Linked DNA regions of Methylomagnum ishizawai. The protein of the gene in region 2 interacts with the protein of the main gene of each other region in a pairwise test. Links are inferred from orthologs where the notes say so. Each region holds a gene or a part of one and is shown on either strand. Other genes may lie near its edges. The genes, in order: nth, aceE and B9N93_RS21555.

Region 1 (6,343 bases), 270 kb from region 2 along the record:
GCCTGCTGCGCCACCACGCCGCCGCGGTCCTGGCCGGAGGCGGAATCCTCCGCCACATCCTGGGGGCCGGGCGGGTCTTGCTGGCGGTCGAGAACGAAAGGCCGGAAGCCCTCGCCGCCCTGCGTTTGGCTCAAACCACCAGCGCTATCGACCTCGTGCCGGTGCCGACGCTCTATCCCACCGGCGGCGAGAAGCAATTGATCCAGGTGTTGACGGGCCGGGAAGTTCCGCACCGCGGCCTGCCCGCCGATATCGGCGTGGCCTGCCTCAACGTGGGCACCGCCGCCGCCGTCTACCGGGCCATCGTCCACGGCCAACCCTTGATCGAACGCATCGTCACCGTGACTGGGCAAGGCGTGCGGCAACCCGGCAACTTCCTGGCGCGGATCGGCACGCCCATCGCCGATTTGATTGCACAAGCGGGCGGCTACACCGAAGCCGCCGAACGCCTGATCCTGGGCGGGCCGATGATGGGCCACGCCTTGCCCCGCGACGACCTGCCCCTCGTCAAATCGGCCAATTGCGTCCTGGTCGCGGGCCGGGGCGAATTCCTGGCCGAAACCCGCGCCCTGCCCTGCATCCGCTGCGGTGCCTGCGCCGAAGTCTGCCCGGTCCACCTGCTGCCACAGCAGTTGTATTGGTACAGCCGCTCGGGGCAACTCGAACGCGCCGCCGATTACCAGTTGTCCGCCTGCATCGAATGCGGTTGCTGCGATGTGGCCTGTCCCAGCCGGATTCCGCTGGTCCAGCATTTCCGTGCCGCCAAGGGCCAAGCCGCCGCCCAGCAACGCGAGCGCGAACACGCCGACCACGCCCGCCAGCGCTACGAAGCCCGCGCGGCCCGCAAGGCGGAGGAACAGCGGGAACGGGCGGCAGCGGCCCAGCGCCGCAAGGCCAATCTGGACAAGGCGGCGGCGGTGAAGGACGCCTTGGCGCGGGCCAAGCAGAAACGGGCCGACAAAGCGCCCACCCCGGCGATACCCCATCCCGCCGACACCGAAGCCTCCGAACCGTAAAATACCAACCATGCGCTTCGCCACCCCCACACCACCCTATCTCGCCCCGGCCCGCCACACCCCCCGAATCATGGCCGAAGTGCTGCTGGCCTTGTCGCCGGGGCTGGCCGCGCTGGTCTTTCAATTCGGCCCCGGTGTGTTGATTCAGTGCCTCATCGCGCTGTGCGCCGCGCTGCTGGCCGAAGCCGCCGCCCTGCGCCTGCGCGATAGGCCCATCGCCGCGACGCTGGCGGACGGCAGCGCGGCACTGACAGCGGTCTTGCTGGCGGTGTCCTTGCCGCCGCTGGCACCGGCTTGGCTGGCGGTGTTCGGGGCGGCGTTCGCCATCCTGGTCGGCAAACAGCTTTATGGCGGGCTGGGCTATAACCCGTTCAATCCGGCGATGGTGGGCTATGCGGTGCTGTTGATCTCGTTTCCCAAGCCGATGACGGCTTGGCTGCCGCCCGTGGATTGGAATGCCACGCCGCTCGGTTTCGCCGAGACCTGGAACGCCATCTTCCTCCGGGAACTGCCGGAAGGCTTGAACTTCGACGCCCTGGCCCTGGCGACCCCGCTCGACGCCCTGGCCCTGGCGACCCCGCTCGACGCCCTGAAAAACCCGTCGGCCATCCCACCAAGCCTGGGCACGGGCTGGGCCTGGGCGAATTGGGGTTTCCTGCTCGGCGGGCTGTGGCTGCTGGGACGGAAGCTGATCGATTGGCGGATTCCCGTGGGTTTCCTGGGAGCCTTGTCGGGTTGCGCCCTGGCGTGGTTCCTGTGGGAACCGGCGGGCACGCCGACGCCGCTGTTCCATCTGTTCGGCGGGGCGACCATGCTCGGTGCCTTCTTCATCGCCACCGACCCCGTGACCGTCGCCACCACCCCCCAAGGCCGCTGGATTCACGGGGTCGGGGCCGGAGCGCTGGTGTTCGTCATCCGCGCCTATGGCGGCTATCCCGACGGCGTGGCCTTCGCGGTCCTGTTGATGAACCTCGCCGCGCCCACGCTCGACCACTACACCCGGCCCAGGGTCTACGGCACATGACGCTTCCCCAACCGCTCTACGCCGCCGCCTTGCTGGGGGTGTTTTCAATATCCGGGCTGGGCCTCGTGGCCTGGGTCCACGACCACACCCAGGACCGCATCGCCGCCAACGAACGCGCCGCCTTGTTGCAAGCTTTGGAAATCCTGGTGCCGCCCGCCAGTTTCGACAACGATATCCTGGCCGACACCCTGACCGTAGAGGATACTGCGCTGGACCCCCGGCAAGCCGTGACGGTCTACCGCGCCCGCCAACACAGCCAGCCGGTGGCGCTGGTGTTGTCACCCACGGCAGCGGACGGCTACAACGGCGCGATCAAGCTATTGGTGGCGATACGGGCGGATGGCGTGCTGGCGGGTGTGCGGGTGGTCGCGCACCGGGAAACGCCCGGCCTGGGCGATCCCATCGACGCCGACAAATCGGATTGGATACTGGGCTTCACGGGCCGCTCGCTGACCGACCCGCCGGAACCGCGCTGGAAGGTGAAACGCGACGGCGGCGCTTTCGACCAGTTCACCGGGGCCACGATCACGCCCAGGGCCGTGGTGAACGCGGTGCGGCGGAGTTTGGTATTTTTCGGACGGAACCGGGCGCGGCTATTCGACGCCACCCAGGGAGAATGACATGAACCGCTGGCACACCTACCGCGATATCCTCCACCACGGCCTATGGCGCAATAATCAAGCCCTGGTCGCCTTGCTCGGCCTCTGCCCTTTGCTGGCGGTAAGCAATTCGGTGGTCAACAGCCTGGGGCTGGGACTCGCCACCACCGCCGCCCTGGTCCTCTCCAATACTTCGATTTCGCTGCTGCGCCGGTTCATCGCCCGCGAAATCCGCCTGCCGCTGTTCGTCCTCATCATCGCCTCCATCGTCACCGTCATCGATTTGGCGATGAACGCCTATTTCCATGAGTTGCACCGGATACTCGGCATCTTCATCCCGCTGATCGTGACCAATTGCGCGATCATAGGCCGGGCCGAAGCCTACGCTTCCAAGCAGCCGGTGGACCGGGCCTGCCTGGATGGCTGGGCGATGGGGCTGGGGTTCACCTTGGCGCTGGTGGCGCTCGGGGCGGTGCGGGAAGTCGTCGGCACGGGCCGCGTGTTGAACCGGGCCGATCTGCTGTTCGGGGCGGCGGCGCGGGATTGGGCCGTGCCGGTGTTCGAGGATTACGGCGGCTGCCTGTTGGCAGTGCTGCCGCCCGGCGCGTTCATCGGTTTAGGACTGTTGGTCGCCGTGAGAAACCTAGTGGATGCCCGTGCCCGCCGCCGCCAAACCGCCGCCCAAACCGGCCCGCAATTCCAAATCACCCGCCCCAGCCCCGACGAAGCATGAACGCCGAACAACGCCTAGCAATCTTCCAGCGCCTCGCCGCCGCCATCCCCGAACCCACCACGGAACTGCGATATTCCACGCCGTTCGAGCTATTGATCGCGGTGGTGCTGTCGGCCCAGGCCACCGACAAAGGCGTCAACAAGGCCACGGCCCAGTTGTTCCCGGTCGCCAATACGCCCGCGGCCATCCTGGCATTGGGGGAAGAAGGTCTGCGCGAATACATCAAGACCATCGGCCTTTACAACAGCAAGGGCAGGAATATCATCGCCCTCTGCCGCCTCCTGCTGGAACAGCACGGCGGCGCGGTGCCGCGCACCCGCGAAGCGCTGGAAGCCCTCCCCGGCGTGGGACGCAAGACCGCCAATGTGATCCTCAACACCGCCTTCGGTGCCCATACCATCGCGGTCGATACCCATATCTTCCGGGTTGCCAACCGCACCGGGCTGGCCCCCGGCAAGAACGTCCTGGCTGTGGAGCGCGGCTTGGAACACACCACGCCCACGGCCTTCCTCAAGGACGCCCATCATCTGCTGATCCTGCACGGGCGCTATACCTGCGTGGCCCGCAAACCCAAATGCCCACAGTGCCCCATCGCCGACCTGTGCGAATACCCCGATAAAACCCCCGCCACCCCGGCTTAAAGCCTGTTCTAAACCGCCTTGACCGCCCTATAAAATACGGACGTCCCGCCACACGATAAAAAACAACCCCCAGAGGAGACGCTATGATCCACTCCGCCAGCGAGGATTATCTTAGAACCGACCGCACGCCCCTATTCCTCGAACTCACCGAACTCCTGAAACCCATCGACAGCTTTTCCCGCCAACCGCTGTTTTATCTGCGGCGCCTGGCCTGGTATGTCACCGTCCATGTCGCCATGCTCTACCTGCTGGCGGTGACGCCCAATCCCTGGCTGTGCCTGCTCTGGGTCAGCATCGACGCCGTGTACATGTTGCGGCTGGGCTTCATCGCCCACGACCTCGCCCATGGCGCGGTCTCCAACGACGCCCGCTACAAGCGCTATCTGGGCGAATTCGTGTGGGCCTTCCTGCTCGGCCTGAGCCAGGAATTCTGGGACCGCAAACACACCCTGCACCACCGCCTCACCAATGTCGCCCGCAACGGCGACGGCGACCCCGACATCGAAACCCCGCCCTTCATCCTGGGCGAACATCAAAAGCGCGTGGCCGACACCCCCCTACAGCGCGGCATCGCCAAGAGCCAGCACATCCTGTACTGGATGGCCTTGTCGCTGCTGGTGTTCGGCCTGGCCTACGAGAGCGTGGTGTTCCTGCTCAAGCAGGAGTTCAAGGGCCGTCCGTTCCAGGTGCAGAGCAACCGGGCGCTGGTGCTGGGCCTGTTGGCGCTGGGCTATCTCGCCAATAATTTCACCCTGTTCCTGGCCCAGCCGGTGTGGATCGGCCTGCTGCTGCTGCTCTACAAATACTTGGCGGCGGGCTTCGTCATCGGCATCGTGTTCGCGCTGAACCATGTCGGTCTGCCCACCGTATCGGGCGAATTCCCGGTGGACCGGCTGACCTTGCAAACCTACACCTCGCGCAATGTCTCCGGGCCGTTCGGGCGCTGGTTCTGGGGACTGCTGGCCTACCAGACCGAGCATCATCTATGGCCGGGCATTTCCTGGCACAAGCTGCCGGAGGTGGCGGCCATCACCCGCAGCTTCTGCGAACGCCACGGCATCATCTACAACGAGGAAACCCCGTTGCGCTGCCTGCTCGATTCCACCGAATCGCTCAAGCGGCTGGGCACGGAAGCCGAGTTCGTCCCCACCCCCCAACCTTGAGAAGAAGTAAAACCATGATCGGAGAATACCAAAGCTACCGGCTCGACCCGCGCAAGAACCCCGGCTTCCCCATCCTCGGCCTGTTGAAGCTGGTCGTGACCATGGCGTTCATCTACGCCTTGATCGTGCCCATCGCCCTGCTCGACGCCGTGGTGAGCCTGTACCAATACCTGTGTTTCCCCATTTATGGGCTGGCCCAGGTGGAACGTCGGCGGTTCGTTAGTATCCCGCGCCAGGGCTACGAATCGCTGAACTTCATGGACCGGTTCAATTGCCACTATTGCAGCTACGCCAACGGCGTCCTGCGCTACGCCCAGAAAATCGCGGCGGAAACCGAGAAGATGTGGTGCCCGATCCGCCAGAAACTACGCAAGGGCTATGCGGAACCCCCGCATCACCAGGGTTTCGCCGAGAACGGGGAGAAGGAAGCGTTGTTGCAGTATTACGCCCGCTATGAATTGGTCCCGGCGGAAGCGGAACCGGCGGAAGGCGCGGCTTGTCCGGCGGAAACCGGCGGCTCCTGAGCCCGGCCCCGGAACCTGGGCCAAGAAAAAGCCGGGCGGTGATTGCCGTCCGGCTTTTTTCGTGGGTGGCGGGCGGCGGGTCCGTGCCGTGGATCAGCCCAAACCGCCGGCACCGGCATCGGCGGGCAGATAATAGAATCCGATGCCCAGCATGATATAGACCGCCAGCAACATCAGCCCCTCCATCCAGGTCGAGCGCCCATCGGTGACGATATTACGGATCACCACCGTGGTCAGCACGATGGAAACGATCTCGAACGGCGTGAACAACAGGTTCATCTCGGTCCCCAGCAAGGGTGCGGCGAACACCAGCAACGGCACCGCCAGCAAAATCATCTGGATGCTCGACCCCACCGAAGCCTCGATGGCGAGGTCCATCTTGTTGCTGCGGGCGAAGCGGGTGGCGCTGATGATCTCGCCGATGCCGCCCGCCCCGGCCAGCAGGATGATGCCGCTGAACACATCGGACAGCCCGAGTTGCTTGCTGGTGGGTTCGAGGGCGTCGGTCACCACCTCGCTCATCACCGCCAGGACCAGGGTGGCGGCGACCAGGATGGCGGTGGCCTTACCCTGCGACCATCCCGGCGCGGCTTCGCCGTTTTCCTCCGGCACGGTCTGGGCCACCGCACCGGCCGGTTCCTCG
Region 2 (6,578 bases):
TTGGCTCTCCTTGGCATAGAGTATCTTGGTCAAGCCTTCGCGCCGCCCGATACCCAAGGCCCGGCCACTCGCGGCCCAAGGAAATACCGCTTTGTCATACTCGACGCCCTGGGCCAGCGCCTGGGTTTCGGTGAGCCCCATCCAGGCGATTTCGGGGTCGGTATAGGCTACCGAGGGGATGGTCAGCGCCTGGAACGCCGCCTTGTGCCCGGCGATGACTTCCGCCGCGACCTTGGCTTCGTGGGTGGCTTTGTGGGCCAGCATGGGGTTGCCGACGATATCGCCGATGGCGTAGATGTGGGGGACGTTGGTGCGCTGCTGGGCATCGACCGGGATGAAGCCGCGTTCGTCCACCCGGACCCCGGCTTGCTCGGCCCCGATCAGCTTGCCGTTGGGACGCCGCCCCACCGCCACCAACACCCGGTCGAATACTTCGGATTCGGGCGCGCCCTCGCCCTCGAAGAACACCCGCAAGCCTTCGGCCTCCGGCTCGATGCGGACCACCTTGGTCTTGAGGTAAATGTTCTGGTATTGCTTCTTGATGCGCTGGTGCAGGGGCTTGACCAGATCGGCGTCGCAGCCCGGAATGAGCTGGTCCATCAATTCCACCACGCTGACGGCGGAACCCAGGGCGTGGTAGACCGTCGCCATTTCCAGGCCGATGATGCCGCCGCCGACGATCAGGAAGCGCTTGGGCACCTCGGCCAGTTCCAAAGCGCCGGTGGAATCGATCAAACGCGGATCGTCGTGGGGGAAACCCGGAATCTTCACCGGCTGCGAACCCGCCGCGATGATGCAAGCATCGAAACCGATGGTTTTCGGACCCTCGGCGGTTTCGACCGCCAGGGTCTTGTCGGACACGAATTGGCCGACGCCCTGCACCACGGTCACTTTGCGCTGCTTGGCAAGGGCGGCCAGCCCGGTGGTCAGGGTTTTGACCACCTTGTTCTTATAGTCGCGGACCTTGGCGAGATCGATCTCGGGTGGGCCGAATTTGACGCCGAAACTGGAGCCTTCGGCGGCTTCGTGGACGACCTGGGCCACATGCAGCAGGGCTTTGGACGGGATACAACCGACATTGAGGCAAACGCCGCCCAGGGTCGGATAGCGCTCGACCAGGACGACCTGCTTGCCCAGGTCGGCGGCGCGGAAAGCCGCGGTATAGCCGCCAGGGCCACCGCCCAGGACGAGGACTTCGGCATGGAAAGCTGCGTTTTCGGTCATGGCTGGATGATCCTTGGTTGGGATGGAGGATGGGGACGGGGTGCCGCCTCAGGTGGCGGGCGGGACCACGTCCTCGAAAATCAGGGGAAGCGGTGCCCGGAAGTCCAGGCTGGCGAATTCGGCCTCGGCCCCGCCCGCGTAGGGGTGGAGCACCCAATGGCTGGTCGTGTCGCGGCGGAACACATCGACCGTGCGGGCCTCGGGATCGATCAGGACGTATTCTTGGAGATCGTCCAGTCGCCGGTAGCTGGCGAATTTGCCGCCCCGGTCGTAGCCGGAAGTCGAATCGGACAAGACCTCGACCACCAGCAGCGGATGGGATTTGCAGAGGTCGGAAGCCCGGTCGCGGACATCGCAGGTCACGAACACATCGGGATAGAAATAGGCGTCGGCGGCTTCCACCCGCAACTTCATATCGGCGATATAGGTACGGCAGGGCGTGCCGCGCAGATGGGATTTGAGCAGGGCGAACACATTGCCCGCGACGGTCACATGGGCGTCCCGCGCCCCGGCCATCGCGTAGACTTCGTAGACCTCGCCCCGGAGGTATTCATGCTTGACGGTTTGCCGCTCTTCCCAAGCCAGATATTCCTCGGCGCTGAAAAACCGTTGCTGCGCGACGTTCATGGCACCCCCGCGAAAAGCCCGCCTCCCGCTGGGCGGACATGGCAACTACAACAGCACCCGCCGCAAATCGGCCAGCATCGCGCCCAGATGCACGATGAACCGCGCGGCCTGGGCACCGTCGATGACCCGGTGGTCGTAGGACAGGGACAAGGGCAACATCAACCGCGGCACGAACTGGCCGTCCTGCCACACCGGCTTCATCTGGCTCTTGGACAACCCCAGGATCGCGACTTCGGGCGCGTTGATGATGGGCGTGAAGGCCGTGCCGCCAATACCGCCCAGGCTGGAGATGGTGAAGCAACCGCCTTCCAAGTCGGGACCGCGCAGTTTCTTGTTGCGGGCTTTCTGGCTGAGTTCGGCCAGTTCGGCGGCGAGGTCGAAGACGCTCTTCCGATCCACGTCGCGCAGCACTGGCACCACCAAGCCTTCCGGGGTATCGACGGCGACGCCGATATGGAAGTATCGCTTCAGGATCAAGGACTGGCCGTCGGCGGCGAGCGAGGCATTGAAGCTGGGGAAGGCTTTGAGCGAAGCCACCAGCGCTTTCAGTACAAAGGGCAGGAACGACAGCTTGATGCCTTTCTTCTCGGCCTCGGCCTTGAGCGCTTTGCGGAAATCTTCGAGGTCGGTGATATCGGCTTCGTCGTGCTGGGTGATATGGGGGATGCCGACCCAATTGCGGTGCAGGAACGGACCGGACAGCTTTTGAATGCGGGTCAGGGCCAGGGTCTCGACCGGGCCGAACTTGCTGAAATCCACCTCGGGGATGGGCGGCAGGGCGAAAGCGCCCCCTGGGGCGGCGGGAGCCGTGGCGGCTTGTTCGGCCCGTTGCAGGCTGTCCTTGACGAAGCGCTGCACATCTTCCTTGAGGATGCGGCCCTTGGGTCCGCTGCCCTGGATACGTTCCAGGTTGGCCCCGAGTTCGCGGGCATAGCGGCGGATGGCGGGGCTGGCGTGGGGCGGGGTTTTGCGGTCGCCCGTGGTTTCTCCACCGGCAACCGCGACCGGCCTCACCCGCTCGGGGGCTTCCTGGGCGGCGGAGGCTTTGATCTCGGCGGCGGCGGTTTCCACCGCCACGGGGACCGCTTGCGGAGCCGCCGCCGTGTCCTGGGTTTCCAGCACCAGGATGGGCGTCCCTTTGTTGACCCGGTCGCCGGATTTGACCTTCACGGCTTTCACGAGTCCGGCATAGGGCGACGGGACTTCCATCGCTGCCTTGTCGCTTTCCAGGGTGATCAAGGACGCTTCGGCCTCGATCCTATCGCCCGGCTTGACCAAGACTTCGATGATCTCGATGTCCTTGAAGTCGCCAATATCGGGGACGACGACCTCTTGCTCGACCGGCCCCGCCGATGCGGTGGCCGCGGGCGGCGGCGGAGCCACGGGCGCGGTGGCGGGAGCCGGGGTTTCCGGGACGACAGCCACCGGGGGCGCGGGCGGAGCCGGTTGGGGCTGCGCGGACGCACCCGCCTCCGCGACTTCCAATGTCAGGATAGGCGAGCCCTTGTTGACCTTATCCCCTGGTTTCACCTTCAAGGACTTGACCACGCCCCCCAAGGGCGACGGCACTTCCATCGCCGCCTTGTCGCTTTCCAGGGTAATCAGCGAATCCTCGGGCTGGATGACATCGCCCGGTTTGACCAAGACTTCGATGATCTCGATATTCTTGAAATCGCCGATATCGGGGACGACGACCTCTTGCACAGCTACTGCCATAGATGGTTTCCTTTAGACCGTGACCGGATTGGGCTTTTCGGGATCGATACCGTATTTGGCGATAGCTTCCGTGACCTTGGCGGCGGGCACTCCGCCCGCGTCGGCCAGGGATTTGAGCGCGGCCACGGCGATGTAATAGCGGTCCACCTCGAAGAACCTCCGCAGTTCCGAGCGGCGGTCGCTACGGCCAAAGCCATCCGTACCCAGCACCGTATAGGAGCGCGACATATACGGACGGATTTGGTCGGCTACGATCTTCATATAATCGGACGCCGCCACCACCGGGCCGGGGACATCCTTCAAACATTCCTCCACATAGCTGATTTTGCGCGGCTGTTCGGGATGCAGCAGGTTCCAGCGCTCCTTGTCCAGCCCGTCGCGGCGCAGTTCACTGAAACTGGTCACGCTCCACACGGTGGATTCGATGCCAAAATCGGCCTTGAGCAAATCGGCGGCGAAGATCGTTTCCCGCAGGATGGTGCCGCTGCCCAGCAATTGCACCTTGGCGGCCTGGCCCGCATCGCGCAGTTTGTACATGCCCTTGACGATGCCTTCGCGCACGGCTTCCGGCATGTGCGGGTGGGCGTAGTTCTCGTTCATCACGGTGATGTAATAGAAAACCTGCTCGCCCTCCTGGTACATGCGCTTGAGGCCGTCCTGGATGATGACCGCCAATTCATAGGCGAAGCAAGGATCGTAGCCCACGCAATTGGGGATCGCCGCCATCGCCAACTGGGTATGGCCGTCCTGGTGCTGCAAGCCCTCGCCCGCCAGCGTGGTGCGCCCCGCCGTGCCGCCGAGAAGGAACCCCTTGGTGCGCATATCGCCCGCCGCCCACATCAAATCCCCCACCCGCTGGAAGCCGAACATGGAGTAGTAGATGTAGAACGGGATCATCTGCACGTTGTGGTTGCTGTAGGCCGTGCCCGCCGCGATCCACGAACACATGGAACCGGCCTCGTTGATGCCTTCTTCCAGGATTTGCCCGGTCTTGTCCTCGCGGTAGTACATGACGCTGCCGGAATCTTCCGGCTCGTACAACTGGCCGGTGGAGGAATAAATCCGGTATTGGCGGAACAGGCTGTCCATGCCGAAGGTGCGGGCCTCGTCCGGCACGATGGGCACCACATAGCGGCCCACCTTGTTATCCCGTAGCAGCAGGGTGAGTATCCGCACGAAGGCCATGGTGGTGGACATATCGCGGTCTTCGCTGCTCTTCAGCAAAGGCTCGAACACTTCCAAATCGGGCACCTGGATGTGCGGGGCGTCCAAGCGGCGCTGGGGCAGGAAGCCGCCCAGCGCGGCGCGGCGTTCCTTGACATAGCGGATTTCGGGGCTGTCTTCTGGCGGGCGGTAGTAGGGCACCTCGCCCAGGCGGTCGTCGTGGACCGGGATATTGAAACGATCGCGGAACACCTTGATCGAGGCGTCGTCCATCTTCTTCTGTTGGTGGGTGGTCATGCGGCCCTCGCCGACCGGACCCATGCCATAGCCTTTGACGGTCTTGGCCAAAATGACGGTGGGCTGGCCGGTATGGCGCAGCGCGGCGTCGTAGGCGGCATAGACCTTGAGGAAATCGTGCCCGCCGCGGTTCAAGCGCCAAATATCGTCGTCCGACATATTGGCGACCATGGCCGCGAGTTCTGGGTACTTGCCGAAGAAATGCTGGCGGACATAGGCGCCGTTCTTGGCCTTGTAGGCTTGGTACTCGCCGTCCACCGCCTCTTCCATGCGCTTCTTGAGGAACCCCTTGGTATCCCGCGCCAGCAAGGAATCCCAGCGCGAACCCCAAATCACCTTGATGACATTCCAGCCCGCGCCACGGAACTCGGCTTCGAGTTCCTGGATGATCTTGCCATCGCCGCGGACGGGACCGTCCAGCCGTTGCAGGTTGCAGTTGACCACGAAAATCAGGTTGTCGAGTTTCTCGCGGCCCGCGAGGCCGATGGCTCCCATGGATTCCGGTTCGTCCATCTCGCCATCGCCGCAGAAGGCCCAGACCTTCCGGCCCTGGGTGGCGACGATGCCGCGGCCTTCCAGATACTTCATGAAGCGGGCCTGATAGATCGACATGATCGGTCCGAGCCCCATGGACACGGTGGGAAACTGCCAGAAATCCGGCATCAGCCAGGGATGCGGATAGGAAGACAAACCCTTGCCTTTACCTTCGATCTCGGCACGGAAATGGTCGAGTTGTTCCTCGCTCAAGCGCCCTTCGATGAAGGCGCGGGCGTAGATGCCGGGCGCGGCGTGGCCCTGGAAATAGACCAGATCGCCGCCGAAATCCTTGGCCGGGGCGCGGAAGCAATGGTTGAAGCCCACGTCGTACAACATGGCCGAAGAGGCGAAGCTGGCGATATGCCCGCCGTATTCGCTGGATTTGCGGTTGGCCCGCACCACCATGGCCATGGCGTTCCAGCGGATATAGGCGCGGATGCGGTCCTCGATGGCCGGATCGCCCGGCGGCTGCGGCTCCAAATGCGGCGGGATGGTGTTGATATAGGCGGTATTAGCCTTGTACGGCAAGTTGGCCCCGGCCCGCCGGGCCTGGTCCACCAAGCTTTCGATGAGGAAATGCGCCCGCTCGATGCCCTCGGCTTCGATGACCGCCTCCAGGGCTTCCAGCCATTCGCGGGTTTCGGCGGGATCAAGGTCGCCGGAAGCAGTATTCTGGGAAGGTTGGGCGGGATTAACGGCTGCCATAGCGATAGAGTCCTTATGACTGGAACTGGGATGGGTGTCGTCCGGCTGGAAGCGGGGATTATAGACAAAGGGTTCCGCAATGATCCATCGATTTCCACCCCGCCGCCCCCCACCGCCCCCCCAAGCAACCCCCTTGCTCCGGGCGCAGCTACCGTCCAAGCTGACAATTTCCGCCGCTAATCTGAAAAACGGGTCCCATCCGTCTCATTTCCGTCATGAGTGCCTTACACTCGTAGCTACCCCTAAAAACAAGTCCCTGTTATACAAGGCATTCCGCTTGCTGGCGCATGGCTTGCTTGTAACATCCG
Region 3 (6,261 bases), on a different replicon or contig from region 2:
TAGCGGCGATATTGGCCTCGAAATGGGCGAAACGCTCCGGGGTGTGCTGATCCATGGCGATGCCGATCAGCGCCATCAGCGACAACCCCAACTTCTTGGCGTCGAGGTGGGCGCGGTAGCCGACGATCAAGCCGTCCGCCTCCAAAGCCCGTACCCGGCGCAGGCAAGGCGAAGGCGACAGCCCGATGCGGTCGGCCAAGTCCTGGTTGTTGATGCGTCCGTCGGCTTGTAGCGTCTCCAAGATCATGCGGTCGTAGCGGTCGAGTGCCATGGGTTTTCCCTTCGGTTTGATTTCGGCAATATTAATCTACATAGTACCAAACAAGCGCAATTTAATTGCCGAAATCGCGCATTTTCCATGGAAAAACGCAAGCGCCTGCGGGCCGGGGTCGCCTAACATGGCTCCACCATTCCCCGTGTTCAGGAATACCCGCCTGCTCGCCGGGGAAGGCAACGGCCCCATCGACGCCAACCTCGTTACCGCCGCGCCCAAGGCCATCGTCAGCGGCCTTAACCGCAACGGAATCACCTGGCAATCCGGGGCCATACCCTCCGCCGTTCAAATCGGCGGCTCCTGTTCACCTTCCGTGGAGTGGCCTATGTCCTCATCGAATACCCAACACTGGAATCCGGCGCAATACAGTAAGAACGCCCGGTTCGTCTCCGACCTCGGCATGCCCGTGGTGGATTGGCTGGACCCCCGACCGGGCGAGCGGATCCTCGATCTCGGCTGCGGCGATGGCGCGTTGTCCCGCAAGCTGGTGGACCGGGGCTGCGAGGTGGTCGGCGTCGATGCGAGCGCGGCCATGATCGCGGCGGCCCAAGCCCTCGGCCTGGACGCCCAGGTTGTGGATGGGCATTCCCTGCCGTTCGAGAACGAATTCGACGCCGTGTTCTCCAACGCGGCGCTGCACTGGATGACCGCGCCGGAGCGGGTGGTGAGCGGGGTATGGCGCGCCTTGAAACCGGGCGGGCGCTTCGTCGGCGAATTCGGCGGTCATGGCAACGTGGCCGGCATCGTCGCGGCGCTCGGAGCGGCCCTGACCGCGCGGGGCTTGACGGTCCCCGATCCTTGGTATTTCCCCCGCCCGGAGGAATACGGAAAACTGCTGCGATCCCACGGCTTCGAGGTGACACGCCTCGACCTGATGCCCCGTCCCACCCTGTTGCCGGGCGATGTGGGCGATTGGTTGGCGACGTTCGCCCAAGCCTACACCGCCGCCTTGCCGGTGGCGGAGCGGGGGGATTTCATCGCTGGGCTGGTCGAGGCGCTGCGCGGCCCATTGTGCGACGCCAACGGCGCTTGGTGGGCGGACTATGTGCGTCTGCGGTTCTCGGCCACGAAACCGGATGCCGCATGACCCGGCTTGAACGGCGGGTTTGATGGCGATTTCCAGCGCGGCCATGGATTCATCTTCCGCCGGTGGAAATCCGGCGTATGCCTTTTGGACCCTCCCGGCCAAACCCATCCGGTAGCCGTTTCCACACCGGGCCGGTCTGCCATAATGATGGCGATCACCACGGGAACCGGACCGGGAATGCAACACGCCAAAAGCTTGATATGGGTGGCCTTGGGCCTGGCCACATCCATCGCCCTCGGTGGCGATTGGCTGGATCGCCAGCCCAAGCCGGGGAACGAGAACATCGTCCTCTACGGCAACGTCGATATCCGGGAAGTGGAATTGGCCTTCCGCCAAGCCGGACGGCTGGCGACCCTGGCTGTCGAGGAGGGCGACGCGGTGGAACCCGGCCAAGGACTGGCCGAACTCGACGCCCAGCCGTTCCGGGACGCGCTCGCCGCCGCCGAGGCCGGGGAGCGGCAGGCGCGGGCCGAACTGGAAAAGCTGCGCCGGGGCTACCGCCCGCAGGAAATCGCCGAGGCCGAACAAGCCGTCCGCCAAGCCGAAGCCGCGCTGGAATACGCAGCGGGCGAACTCGGGCGGCAGGGCGCGGTGGTCGGTTCCGGGGCCACCACCCGCCATAGCTACGACCTGGCCCGTTCGGCGCGGGACCAGGCCGCCGCCCAAATGGCGGCGGCGCGGGCGGTGTGGGCTATGCGCAAAGAAGGCTACCGCCACGAGGATATCGCCATTGCCGAGGCCAAGCTGGCCGGGGCCGAAGCGGCGGTGGCCCAGGCCAAGACGGCCCTGGCCGACACCCGTTTAACCGCGCCCGCGAAGGCCATCGTCCTCGCCCGCGTCCGCGAGGCCGGGAGCATGGTCAATGCCAGCGCCCCGGTGTATACCCTGTCCCTGCGCGACCCGGTCTATGTCCGCGCCTATGTGGGCGAACCCCAACTCGGACGGGCCGTGCCCGGCACCGAGGTCGCCGTGCTATCGGATTCTTCCGGCAAGGTTTACCGGGGCCGGATCGGCTTCGTCTCGCCCCGCGCCGAATTCACGCCCAAATCGGTGGAAACCACCGAACTCCGCACCGATCTGGTCTACCGCCTACGCATTGTGGTCGCCAACGCCGACCAGGGTTTGCGCCAGGGGATGCCGGTGACGGTACGGATCGGCGGCGGCGCGGAAGGCCGTTGAGATGGAAGCGGCCCCCGCCGTCGCCAGCGCCGGTTTGACCAAGTATTTCGGCAAGACCGAAGCCTTGCGCGGCTTGACCCTGGACATCCACCCTGGCCGCCTGACCGGCTTGGTCGGCCCGGACGGGGCCGGCAAAACCACCCTGATGCGGCTCATGGCGGGCCTGATGCGGCCCAGCGGCGGCAGCCTCCGGGTCTTGGGCCTGGACGTGACGCGGGACGCGGCCCGCCTCCCCGAGCTCACCGGCTATATGCCCCAGCGCTTCGGCCTCTACGAAGACCTGTCGGTCCTGGAGAACCTGCGGCTTTACGCCCGGTTGCGCGGCTTGGAAACGCGGTCGCTCCAGGAGCATTTCGACCGCCTGCTGGGTTTCACCCGGCTCGCGCCGTTCACCGAGCGGCTGGCCGGGCGCTTGTCGGGCGGCATGAAACAAAAGCTGGGCTTGGCCTGCGCCTTGATCGCCAGCCCCCGGCTGTTGCTGTTGGACGAGCCGGGCGTCGGGGTCGATCCGGTCAGCCGCCAGGATTTATGGCGCATGGTCCATGCCCTGACCGCCGAGGGCGTGGCCGTAGTCTGGGCCACGGCCTATCTCGACGAAGCCGAGCGCTGCGATAGCGTCCTGCTGCTCAACGAGGGCAAGATCGAGTTCAACGGCCCGCCCGCCGCCTTGACCGCCCGGCTGGCCGAACGCAGCCTCCGCCTTGTCGCGCCCCGGCAGGACCGCCGCGCCGTGCTGGCGCGGGCCTTGGACCTGGCCTCGGTCTGCGATGGCACGATCCAGGGCGATTCGGTGCGGGTGGTGTTGCGGCGCGACGCGGCCCGCGCCGAAATCCAAACCCTGGCGGACGCGGTGGAAGCCGAACTGGTCCCGGTGGCCCCACGTTTCGAGGATGGCTTCATCGATCTATTGGGCGGCGGGCCGGGCGGCACTTCGGCCCTGGCCGAACGCTTCGGTCCGGTCGCGCTGGATGCCGGGTTCGCGGTGGAATGCCGGCAACTCACCCGCCGCTTCGGCGCGTTCCTCGCCGCCGACCGGGTGGATTTCCAAGTGCGCCAAGGCGAGATTTTCGGCCTGCTCGGTCCCAACGGCGCGGGCAAGTCCACCACCTTCAAGATGCTGTGCGGCTTGCTCAAGCCGAGTTCCGGCGAAGCCCTGGTGGCGGGTTTGAACCTCCGCACCTCGACCAGCGCGGCCAAGAGCCGCCTCGGCTATATGGCCCAAAAATTCTCGCTGTACGGGCTGTTGTCGGTGCGGCAGAACCTGGAATTCTCGGCGGGCGTCTACGGCCTCGCCGGGGCGGCGAAACGCGAGCGGGTCGCGGAGATGATCGAAATCTTCCACCTCGAAAGCTACCTCAAGGCATCGCCGGACCAACTGCCGCTGGGTTATAAGCAACGCTTGGCCCTGGCCTGCGCGGTGATGCACGCGCCGCCGGTGCTGTTCCTGGACGAACCCACCTCGGGCGTCGATCCCATCACCCGGCGCGAATTCTGGACCCATATCAACGGCTTGGTGCGCAAGGGCGTGACCGTGCTGGTGACCACGCATTTCATGGACGAGGCCGAATATTGCGACCGGGTAGCCCTGATGTACCAAGCCCAGGTGATCGCGCTCGACACGCCCGCCGCGTTGGAACGGCAAGCCGCCCGGCCCGGCCTGGAACCGCCGTCCATGGAGCAGGCGTTCATCCACTTGATCGAGGCCGTGGACGCCGCCGCGGACACCCCACGGGGGGCGGCATGAAGCGCTGGCCGGGACCGGACCCGCGCCGGGTGTGGGCGCTGGCCTGGAAGGAAGCGCTGCAAATCGTGCGCGACCCTTCGGTCATCCTGGTCGCCTTCGTGCTGCCCGCTGTGATGCTGTTCCTGTTCGCCTACGCCGTGTCCCTGGATATTAAAACCGTGCCCATCGGCGTGGTCTTGGAATCCGATGGCGACGAAGCGCACTCCCTGGCGGCGGCGTTCGCCGCGACCCGCTATTTCGTGGCGGTGCCGACCCGTGACCGGCGGGCGGTGGCCGCGGACCTTGTGGGCGGACGCTTGCGCGGTTTCGTGGTAATTCCCCAGGATTTCGAGCGCCGTTTGTGGGGCGGGACGCCCGGCCCCTGGGTCCAGGTGGTGACCGATGGTTCCCAGCCCAATACCGCCAGCTTCGTCGCCAGCTATGCCCAGGGCGTGGTGAACGCTTGGCGGGCGGCGCGGCGGGCCGGGCCGGTCGGCGGCGGCATCGGCCTGGAACCCCGGTTCTGGTTCAACCCGGAGATCGAGAGCCGTAGATTCCTGGTGCCGGGGGCCATCGCCGTGGTCATGACCATCATCGGCACCTTGTTGACCGCCCTGGTGGTGGCGCGGGAATGGGAGCGCGGCACCATGGAGGCGATCCTGTCCACCCCGGCCTCGGTGGGCGAGATCATCGCCGGGAAGCTGTTGCCTTATCTGGCGTTGGGCCTCGGGGCCACGTTCCTGTCGGCGGCGATGGCGGTGTCGGTGTTCGGCGTGCCTTTGCGCGGCTCCTGGCTGGCTTTGCTGGCCTTGTCCCTGGCCTTCATGTTCCCGGCGCTGGGCCAGGGCTTGTTGATCTCGACCCTGGCCCGCAACCAGTTCGTCGCCTCCCAATTGGCCTTGTTCTCGGGCTTCCTGCCCGCCTTCCTGCTGTCGGGATTTTTATTCGAGATCGACTCCATGCCCGCCCCGGTCCGCGCCCTGACCTATATCGTCGCGGCCCGCTATTTCGTGTCGTCCTTGCAGACCGTGTTCCTGGCCGGGGATGTATGGGCCTTACTGCTGCCCAATATCGGGGCGCTGCTCATCATCGGCCTAGTCCTGTTCGTCCTGGTCCGCCTGAAGACCCGCAAATCATTGGATACCTGAGCCATGGCCCTGTTATCGCCGCGCCTCCGGGCGCAAATCGTCAAGGAATTGCTCAGCGTGCTGCGCGACCCCAAGAGCCGCGCCGTGCTGACCATCCCGCCGCTGTTTCAATTGCTGATCTTCTCGTTCGCCGCCACCCTGGAACTCAAGCACGTCGATATCGCTGTCTATAACCGCGACGCCGGGCGTTGGGGTTATGAGTTGACGGCGCGGGTGGGCGCGGCGGGCTTCGTGCGCGCTGTGCGCCCGGTCCATAGCGCGAACCAAATCCGGGACGTGATCGACCGGCGCGAAGCCATCGCCGCCCTCGTTATCCCGGAAGACTTTTCCAGGGACATCGCGGCGCGGCGTCCGGCGCGGGTCCAGGTGATCCTCGATGGCCGCCGGGCCAATGCCGCCCAAATCCTGCTCGGCTATCTCAACGCCATCGTGACCGGGCTGGACGCCGAATCCAGCCTGGACACCGGCCATGTGGCCGTGCGCCATGGCTTCAATCCCAACCTCATCTACCGCTGGTTCATCGTGCCCAGCCTGGGCGGCGTCCTGGTGATGTTCGTGACCTTGCTGGTGACGGCGCTGTCCATTGCCCGCGAGCGCGAATTGGGGACCTTCGACCAGTTGTTGGTGTCGCCCTGCACGCCCGCAGAAATCATCGTGGCCAAGATCGTTCCCGCCTTGCTCATCGGTACGCTGTTGGGCCTGTTCATGGCGGCGGCGGGCGTCTTCGGTTTCGGTGTCCCCTTCACCGGCTCGTTTCCGCTGCTGTTCGCCAGCCTGTTGCTGTTCATCGTCTCCATCGTCGGCATCGGCCTGATGATTTCCTCGATCTGCGCCACTCAACAACAAGCCA

What was found.
Region 1: the proteins of aceE (region 2) and nth interact in binary tests that used the Escherichia coli proteins (3 or more experiments, as listed by UniProt). The link is inferred for Methylomagnum ishizawai from one-to-one orthologs.
Region 3: the proteins of aceE (region 2) and B9N93_RS21555 interact in binary tests that used the Escherichia coli proteins (3 or more experiments, as listed by UniProt). The link is inferred for Methylomagnum ishizawai from one-to-one orthologs.

What each region holds. Positions count from the first base shown.
Region 1 is NZ_FXAM01000001.1:1,656,908-1,663,250, reverse strand. The notes cover bases 2,227-5,190. They hold nth (endonuclease III), read left to right. Parts: upstream 2,227-3,368; coding sequence 3,369-4,013; downstream 4,014-5,190. Other genes in these bases: B9N93_RS07510 (fatty acid desaturase family protein), read left to right, coding at 4,097-5,176; B9N93_RS07520 (electron transport complex subunit E), read left to right, coding at 2,662-3,372; rsxG (electron transport complex subunit RsxG), read left to right, coding at 2,227-2,660. Also shown: electron transport complex subunit RsxC, read left to right, coding at 1-1,016; B9N93_RS07530 (RnfABCDGE type electron transport complex subunit D), read left to right, coding at 1,027-2,040; more of rsxG, read left to right, coding at 2,037-2,226; B9N93_RS07505 (hypothetical protein), read left to right, coding at 5,191-5,700; cax (calcium/proton exchanger), read right to left, coding at 5,794-6,343. UniProt on the Escherichia coli protein: DNA repair enzyme that has both DNA N-glycosylase activity and AP-lyase activity. The DNA N-glycosylase activity releases various damaged pyrimidines from DNA by cleaving the N-glycosidic bond, leaving an AP (apurinic/apyrimidinic) site.
Region 2 is NZ_FXAM01000001.1:1,924,608-1,931,185, reverse strand. What follows is about bases 3,380-6,578. They hold aceE (pyruvate dehydrogenase (acetyl-transferring), homodimeric type), read right to left. Parts: upstream 6,271-6,578; coding sequence 3,580-6,270; downstream 3,380-3,579. Other genes in these bases: aceF (dihydrolipoyllysine-residue acetyltransferase), read right to left, coding at 3,380-3,567. Also shown: lpdA (dihydrolipoyl dehydrogenase), read right to left, coding at 1-1,224; B9N93_RS08645 (Uma2 family endonuclease), read right to left, coding at 1,273-1,851; more of aceF, read right to left, coding at 1,897-3,379. UniProt on the Escherichia coli protein: Component of the pyruvate dehydrogenase (PDH) complex, that catalyzes the overall conversion of pyruvate to acetyl-CoA and CO(2).
Region 3 is NZ_FXAM01000002.1:185,615-191,875, reverse strand. The notes cover bases 2,031-4,912. They hold B9N93_RS21555 (ATP-binding cassette domain-containing protein), read left to right. Parts: upstream 2,031-2,541; coding sequence 2,542-4,284; downstream 4,285-4,912. Other genes in these bases: B9N93_RS21550 (ABC transporter permease), read left to right, coding at 4,281-4,912; hlyD (secretion protein HlyD), read left to right, coding at 2,031-2,540. Outside these bases: B9N93_RS21570 (Lrp/AsnC family transcriptional regulator), read right to left, coding at 1-271; B9N93_RS21565 (class I SAM-dependent methyltransferase), read left to right, coding at 399-1,361; more of hlyD, read left to right, coding at 1,539-2,030; more of B9N93_RS21550, read left to right, coding at 4,913-5,411; B9N93_RS21545 (ABC transporter permease), read left to right, coding at 5,415-6,261. UniProt on the Escherichia coli protein: Part of the ABC transporter complex YbhFSR that could be involved in efflux of cefoperazone. Probably responsible for energy coupling to the transport system.